2 regions of the Diaphorobacter sp. LI3 genome follow, and region 2 is predicted to be linked to the other one. Evidence: riboswitches for the same ligand, from Rfam matches in the RefSeq annotation. Region 2 holds a riboswitch; the other holds the start of a gene.
The links. Region 2 has a riboswitch for glycine ahead of gcvT (glycine cleavage system aminomethyltransferase GcvT). Riboswitches for the same ligand answer to the same signal wherever they lie in the genome.
Positions count from the first base shown of each region.

Region 1: linked by a shared signal. The riboswitch ahead of MRB47_RS03120 (D-amino acid dehydrogenase) and the one ahead of gcvT (glycine cleavage system aminomethyltransferase GcvT) in region 2 are both predicted to bind glycine.

Region 1 covers NZ_CP094346.1:664,797-668,197, forward strand. The annotation lists gene MRB47_RS03115 (FIST N-terminal domain-containing protein) at 1-553, shown strand, start outside; gene MRB47_RS03120 (D-amino acid dehydrogenase) at 625-1,935, opposite strand; glycine riboswitch at 2,029-2,140, opposite strand; gene MRB47_RS03125 (peroxidase-related enzyme) at 2,293-3,401, opposite strand, start outside; gene MRB47_RS03130 (NAD(P)-binding domain-containing protein) at 3,399-3,401, opposite strand, start outside.
Region 2 covers NZ_CP094346.1:2,204,770-2,208,170, forward strand. The annotation lists gene gcvP (aminomethyl-transferring glycine dehydrogenase) at 1-483, opposite strand, end outside; gene gcvH (glycine cleavage system protein GcvH) at 552-926, opposite strand; gene gcvT (glycine cleavage system aminomethyltransferase GcvT) at 1,030-2,160, opposite strand; glycine riboswitch at 2,205-2,319, opposite strand; glycine riboswitch at 2,339-2,431, opposite strand; gene MRB47_RS10220 (TRAP transporter large permease) at 2,438-3,401, opposite strand, start outside.

The DNA of each region.
Region 1 (3,401 bases), 1.5 Mb from region 2:
GACGCTGCAGGGCGACGCCCAGGCCGCCCTGCGCGCCGTGCGCGCCACGCTGGCAGGGCTGGAGGACGCGGACGCACCGCAGCGCCAGCGCACGGGCCATTTCGGCGCCGACACGCGCGTGCGCCACATCGTCGGGCTGGACGCGACGCGCAGCGGCGTGGCGCTGGGTGACCATGTCGAGGTGGGCATGCGCCTGGCCTTCTGCCAGCGCAACGTCGGCGCGGCCCGTGCCGACCTGATGCGCATCTGCGCCGAGATCCGTGAGGAGCTGTCGCCCCAACTCGAAGAGGCGCAGGCGCTGCCCGCCGCAGGCAGCGCGCCGCATGCCGAGCCGGCGGGCGGCCGGCGCATTTGCGGTGCGCTGTATGTGAGTTGTTCGGGCCGCGGCGGGCCGCACTTCGGTGGGCCCAGCGCCGAGCTGCAGATCGTGCGCCATGCGCTGGGCGACGTGCCCCTGGCGGGCTTCTTCGCCGGCGGCGAAATCGCCGCGCACCGGCTCTATGGCTACACGGGCGTGCTGACGGTGTTCGTCGCGCCGGACGGGGCTTTATAAGCCTTTTTGGCCTCTAGCGCCCGTCCATCAAGCGCGAACAGCTATGCAATGCATAGCGCCGTGGCGCTTGCTCAAACGCCGATGACGGCGGGGCGGGGCGCCGCAGCAGGGCGCGGCAGGCCGCAGAACGCGAAGTCCAGCTCCGGCTCCAGCCCGCTCACGATGCGCGCGATGGACTTGCCCGAGCCGCAGGCGTGGGTCCAGCCCAGCGTTCCGTGGCCGGTGTTCAGGAACAGGTTGCCGTAGCGCGTCTTGCCGATCAGCGGCACGTTGCTCGGCGTGGCGGGGCGCAGGCCGCTCCAGAACTGCGCCTGGCTCGCATCGCCCGCGCCGGGAAAGAGCTGCTCCACGCGCCGCACGATGGCTTCGCAGCGCACGGCGTTCAGTGCGCGCTCGTAGCCGTTGAGCTCGGCCGTCCCCGCGATGCGCAGCCGGTCGCCCTGCGCGCTGGTGTAGCGCGAGAAGACCAGCTTGTACTCATCGTCCGTCAAGCTCACCTGGTAGGCGGCGGCCGCGTCGCGCACCGGCAGCGTCACCGAATAGCCCTTGGCCGGGTAGATCGGCAGGCGCAGGCCCAGGGGCTGGGCCAGCAGCGGGCTGAATGCGCCCAGCGCCAGCACGTAGGCGTCGCCGCGCACGCGCTCGTAGCCGCCGGCCTCGTTGGTGATCTCCACATGGTCGATGGCGCCGCCCGCCGGGTGCAGCGCGGTGATGTGGCAGCCCAGGCGGAATTGCACGCCCGCGGCCTGGGCCACGCCGGCCAGCGCGCGCGTGAACAGGTGGGCGTCGCCGGACTCGTCCTCCGCCGTGTAGGTGGCGCCCGCCAGCTGCGGGCGGACGTGGGCCAGGGCTGGCTCGATGCGCACGGCCTCGTCTGCGTCCACCACGCGGCGGTGGCAGCCCAGCGCACGCATCTGCTCGGCGGGCGCTAGCGCGGCGTCGAACTCCTGGGTGCTGGTGTAGAAGTGCAGGATGCCCTGCGTGCGCTGGTCGTACTGCAGGCCCGTGTCGGCGCGCAGCTGCTGCAGCGTGCTGCGGCTGTAGCTGCCCAGGCTCACGATCTGCTCGATGTTGTGGCGCGTGCGCGCGGGCGTGCATTCGCGCAGGAATTGCAGGCCCCAAAGCCACTGGCGCATGTCCGCGCGCAAGCGAAACAAGAGCGGCGCATCCTCTTTGCCCAGCCACTGCAGCACCTTGAGCGGCGCGCCGGGGTTGGCCCAGGGCTCGGCGTGGCTGACCGAGATCTGGCCGCCGTTGGCGAAGCTGGTTTCCGCGCCGGGCCAAGCCTGCCGGTCGATGACGGTGACCTCGTGGCCGAGTTGCTGGAGGAAGTACGCAGAGGTGGTGCCGACGACGCCGGCGCCCAGAACGATCACGCGCATTGTTTACAAGCCTTTTTCAAGGTTTGCGCAGGCAGGGCGCGCGCGAGCAGCTATTGAATGAATAGCGAACAGCGGGCGCGACATGGCCTGGCTGCCGCTCCCCCTGTCCTTGGTACCTGAGAGATTCATGCCGCGCGGGACCGTGCGCGGCACTTGCTCCTTCGGTGCGCCACGGCGGGCGTGGCGGCTCTCCAGACGGCTGTGTGGGTGTGCAGTACGGAACCTGAGCGTGTATGGGAGTTTGCGCCTTCGGTGAAACGGCACATGGCCGTTTGCTCTCCTGCGCCAGCCATCGTAGCGGCCCGGGCGCGGCGGCCCCAGCGGGCTAACCCTCAGGACGCAGCGCTGGGCGCATGCTCAGGGGTAGACCGCTTCGCCCAGGTTGAGCATGAGGCGGTTGGCCCAGGCGAACAGCGAGGCGGCGTGCACCGTGTCCAGGATTTCCAGGTCGCTCAGGCCCGCGGCGCGCAGCGGCGCGAGGTGCTGCGGCCCGAATGCACCGGGCGCGCGCGTGAGCGCGGCGCTGGCCTGCGCCAGCGCGCGTTCGCGGGCGTTGGTGCCGGCGCTGTCGGGGTCGGTGAAGATCTGCGCGATCACGTCGTTGCGCTTGGCCAGTTGCTCGAAGCGCTGCGCATGCACCGACGCGCAGTACACGCAGCCGTTGATGCGCGAGACCACGGTGGTGGCCACCTCGCGCTCGGCGCGCGGCAGGCCGCCAGGCGCATACATGATGGCGTTGAACGCCTCCGAGCGCTCGGCGAGCACGCGGGGCTGGTGCGCCAGCACGAGGTAGAAGTCCGACGTGCGTGCCTTGGGGTGGCTTGCGTCCAGCACGGCGTTCTGCTCGGCGCTGGCGGTGGCGGGGTCCACCACGGGCAGCCAGGCCTTCCAGTCCAGCGTCTCGCTGGTGTAGCCGGCCAGGCGCAGCGGCTCGCCGGGCGGGGGCAGGTTGGCAGGGTGCACGAAGGGCGCGTCCGGCGTGGTGGGAGCGACCGCCGTGGCTGCGGTGCCCGCGGGGCCGAGGGCGGCCAGCGCCGCCACGCCGGCCACCAACCGCGCCTGGTAGGCCACGAAGCCGATGAGTTGCGCGAGCAGCACCACGTCCGGCGTGGCGAGGCCCGCCTGGGGCAGGGCGAGCAGGGCCGCGCGGTCGGCCGCAGCGGGCTGCGTGGCCAGCAGCTGCGTGAAATGCGTGATGGCTTGCCAGCGGGCATCCGCCGCGGGGGCGGGCAGGCCGGCCAGGCGCGCGCCGTAATAGTCGGCCAGCGTTGCCACGCCGCTGGCGGCCGCCACGGCCTGGGCCACGGACAGGCGCTCGGCCAGCGCCAGGCCCCCGGGCAGTGCTGGCGCGAGCAGCAGGTCTTCGCAGGCCTGGGTGGCGGTGATGGCCTTGGCGCGCTGTTGGCGCGCGGCCTGGGCATGGGGGGCATGGCCCAGGCGGGCGAGTTGGTCGATGGTGTCGGTCA
Region 2 (3,401 bases):
GGCCTCGGCGGCAGCGGTCGCCTCGTCGAGCATGGAGGCGTTGGCGATGGGCATGGCCGTGAGGTCGCACACCATGGTCTGGAAGTTGAGCAGCGCCTCCATGCGGCCCTGGGAGATCTCGGCCTGGTAGGGCGTGTAGGCCGTGTACCAGGCAGGGTTTTCCAGCACGTTGCGCAGGATGACGCCCGGCGTGTGCGTGCCGTAGTAGCCCTGGCCGATGAAGCTCTTGAGGATGCGGTTCTTCGACGCAATGGCCTGGAGTTCAGCCAGCGCTGCGGCCTCGGTGGCCGGCGCGGGCAGGTCCATGGGGCGCTGGCGCGCGATGGAGCGCGGCACGATGGAATCAATGAGCGCGCGGCGCGAAGCCTCGCCGATCACCGACAGCATGTGTGCTTCGTCGGCGGCGTCGATGCCAATGTGGCGGGGCAGGAATTCAGCGGCGTTTTCAAGCGCCGCCAGGGGCAGGGGGGAGGGCATCTGCATGGCGAGGGACCAGTCTCAAGAGCGATGGGGCGGTGCGGCGGCGCCGTGTGCACGGCGCCGCGGGTGCATCAGGCGTTCTGGGCGAAGGCGGTATAGGCCGTTTCGTCCATCAGACCGGCGAGTTGGCCGGCGTCGCTGAGCTTGACCTTGAAGAACCAGCCGGCGCCCAGCGGGTCGGAGTTGGCCAGGGACGGGTCGGCGCGCAGGGCCTCGTTGACCTCGACGATTTCGCCGGACACGGGCATGTAGACATCGGCAGCGGCCTTGACGGACTCGACCACGCCGGCCACGTCGCCCTGGGCAAAGGTGGTGCCCACCGCGGGCAGGTCCACGAACACCACGTCGCCCAACGCATCCTGCGCGTGGACGGTGATGCCGACGACGGCCGCGGCCGGGTCGGCTGCGTTGATCCATTCATGGTCTTTGGAAAACTGGATGCTCATGAGGGGCTCCGGGAAGAAGAGGTGGAAGGAAAGGGTATGAGAGTGGTCAGCCCGCACTGTAGCCGGGCTGACCTGGGCGCGGTGATAGTTCGCTGCGGTGAATTCAGCCGCGGTAGTAGCGTGTGGGAACAAAGGGCGTGGCAGCCACTTCCATGGGCACGGCCTTGCCGCGCACCATGGCGTTCATGCGCGCGCCTGCGGCAGCATAGGCAGGCGTCACGTAGGCCAGGGCGATGGGCTTGTCGGCAGTGGGGGCCAGCAGGCCGCTGGTGACTTCGCCGATGCGCTCGCCCGACTCGTTTTGCAACTCGGTGTGCTCACGCACGGGCACGCGCTCCAGCGCCACCAGGCCCACGCGCTTGCGCGTGAGAGTGGCCGGGTTGTCGATCTGGGCCAGCACCTTGTCGGCACCGGGAAAACCGCCAGCGCGCGCGCCGCCTGTACGGCGCACCTTCTGGATGGCCCAGTTCAGGCCGGCTTCGGACGGGGTGGTGGTGGTGTCGATGTCGTTGCCATACAGGCACAAGCCGGCTTCCAGGCGCAGCGAGTTGCGTGCACCCAGGCCGATGGGCTTGACCTCGGGCTGGGCCAGCAGCGTGCGCGCCAAGGCCTCGGCCTGCGCGACGGGCACCGAGATCTCGAAGCCGTCCTCTCCGGTGTAGCCGCTGCGCGTCACGAAGCACTGCGCCCCGGCGATGTCGAAATGCCCGCCGGTCATGAACACCAGTTTGTCCACGCCTGGGGCCAGACGCGCGAGCACCGCAGCCGCCTGTGGGCCCTGCAGCGCGAGCAGGGCCTGGTCGGGCAGGGGAATCACCTGGCAGCGTTGGCCGATGCGCTCCTGGATGTGGGCAATGTCGCCCACCTTGCAGGCGCCGTTGACGATCACGAAGAGCTCGTCCTGCGCCATGCGGAAGAACATGAGGTCGTCGATGATGCCGCCCTCGTCATTGAGGAGCAGGCCGTAGCGCTGCTTGCCCACGGGCAGGTCGACCACGTCCACGGGCATCAGCGTCTCGAATGCTGCTGCGGCGTCAGGGCCGACCAGCTTGAGCTGCCCCATGTGCGACACGTCAAACAGGCCGGCCGCCGTGCGCGTGTGGTGGTGCTCGGCCATCAGGCCCAAGGGGTATTGCACGGGCATGGAGTAGCCGGCGAAGGGCACCATGCGGGCGCCCAGTTCGATGTGCAGGGCGTTGAGGGGAGTGGTGAGCAGGTCGGACATGGCGGACATGGCAATGGGCGAAGGCAAATGGTGGAGCGATCTCTCGATCGCCGATTTGCCCCGCTGTCCGCTTTACCTGAGAGATTCACCCCGCCTGCATGGCATGTCACGGGGCTTGCTCCTTCGGTGGGCCGCATGCTGCTGCGGCCTCTCTCCAGCAAGGGAAACACCCGCATCCCTGCGGGCGTGTCGCCAGTCCTTTTGCCTGAGCGTTCGGCTGCTGCCTGCGCCTTCGGCGGCCCGGCCCTGGGGGGCGCGGACTCTCTCCTGACGGGACGGATTCTATCTATTTTGCGTACACGAGATCACGCAGGGCCAGTGAAAGCGATGGCACGTAGGTGATGACCAGGAGGCACAGCAGGACCACGCCCACGAACGGCAACAGGTGGGCGACGATACGATCCAGGGAGATGCGCGCCACCGTGCATGCCGCGAACAGGTTCACGCCAAAGGGCGGCGTGATCATGCCGAGCGCCAGGTTCACCACCATGATCAGCCCGAAGTGCACCGGGTCCACGCCGAAGTGCTGGGCCACCGGCGCCAGGATCGGCGCCAGCACGATGATGGCGGCGCTGGTCTCGATGAACATGCCGATCACGAACAGCGCGGCATTCACGCCCAGCAGGAACAGCGCGGGCGACTGCAGCACCTCCTGCAGCCAGCGGCCGATGGCGTCCGGCACGCCAGCGCGCGTGATAAGGAAGGCAAACAGGCCCGCATTGGCAATGATGAACATGATCACCGCCGACGAGATGGCCGACTTGCGCAGGATGGCGAACAGGTCCGCGACGCGGATCTCGCGGTAGATCAGCATGCCCACCACCAGCGCGTAGAACACGGCCACGGCAGAGGCCTCGGTGGGCGTGAACACGCCGCCGTAGATGCCGCCCAGGATGATGACTGGCATCAGCAGTGCCCAGCCCGCCTGCAGCAGCGCGCGGCCGAAGGGCATGCGCCCATCGCCGTCATGCTTGCCCCAGCCCTTGTACTTGCAATACACCCAGACGAACAACATCAGCGCACCGCTGATGAGGATGCCGGGGCCGAAGCCGGCGATGAACAGCTCGCCAATCGACACCTCGGCCGCCACGCCGTACAGGATCATGGGGATCGACGGAGGGATGATCACGCCCAGCTCGGCACTGGTGGCCTGCAGCGCGGCCGCGTAGCTGGTGGGATAACCGTGCTTGATGAGCGCGGGAATCAGGATGGCGCCGATGGCGAATGTGGTTGCCACCGACGAGCCCGAC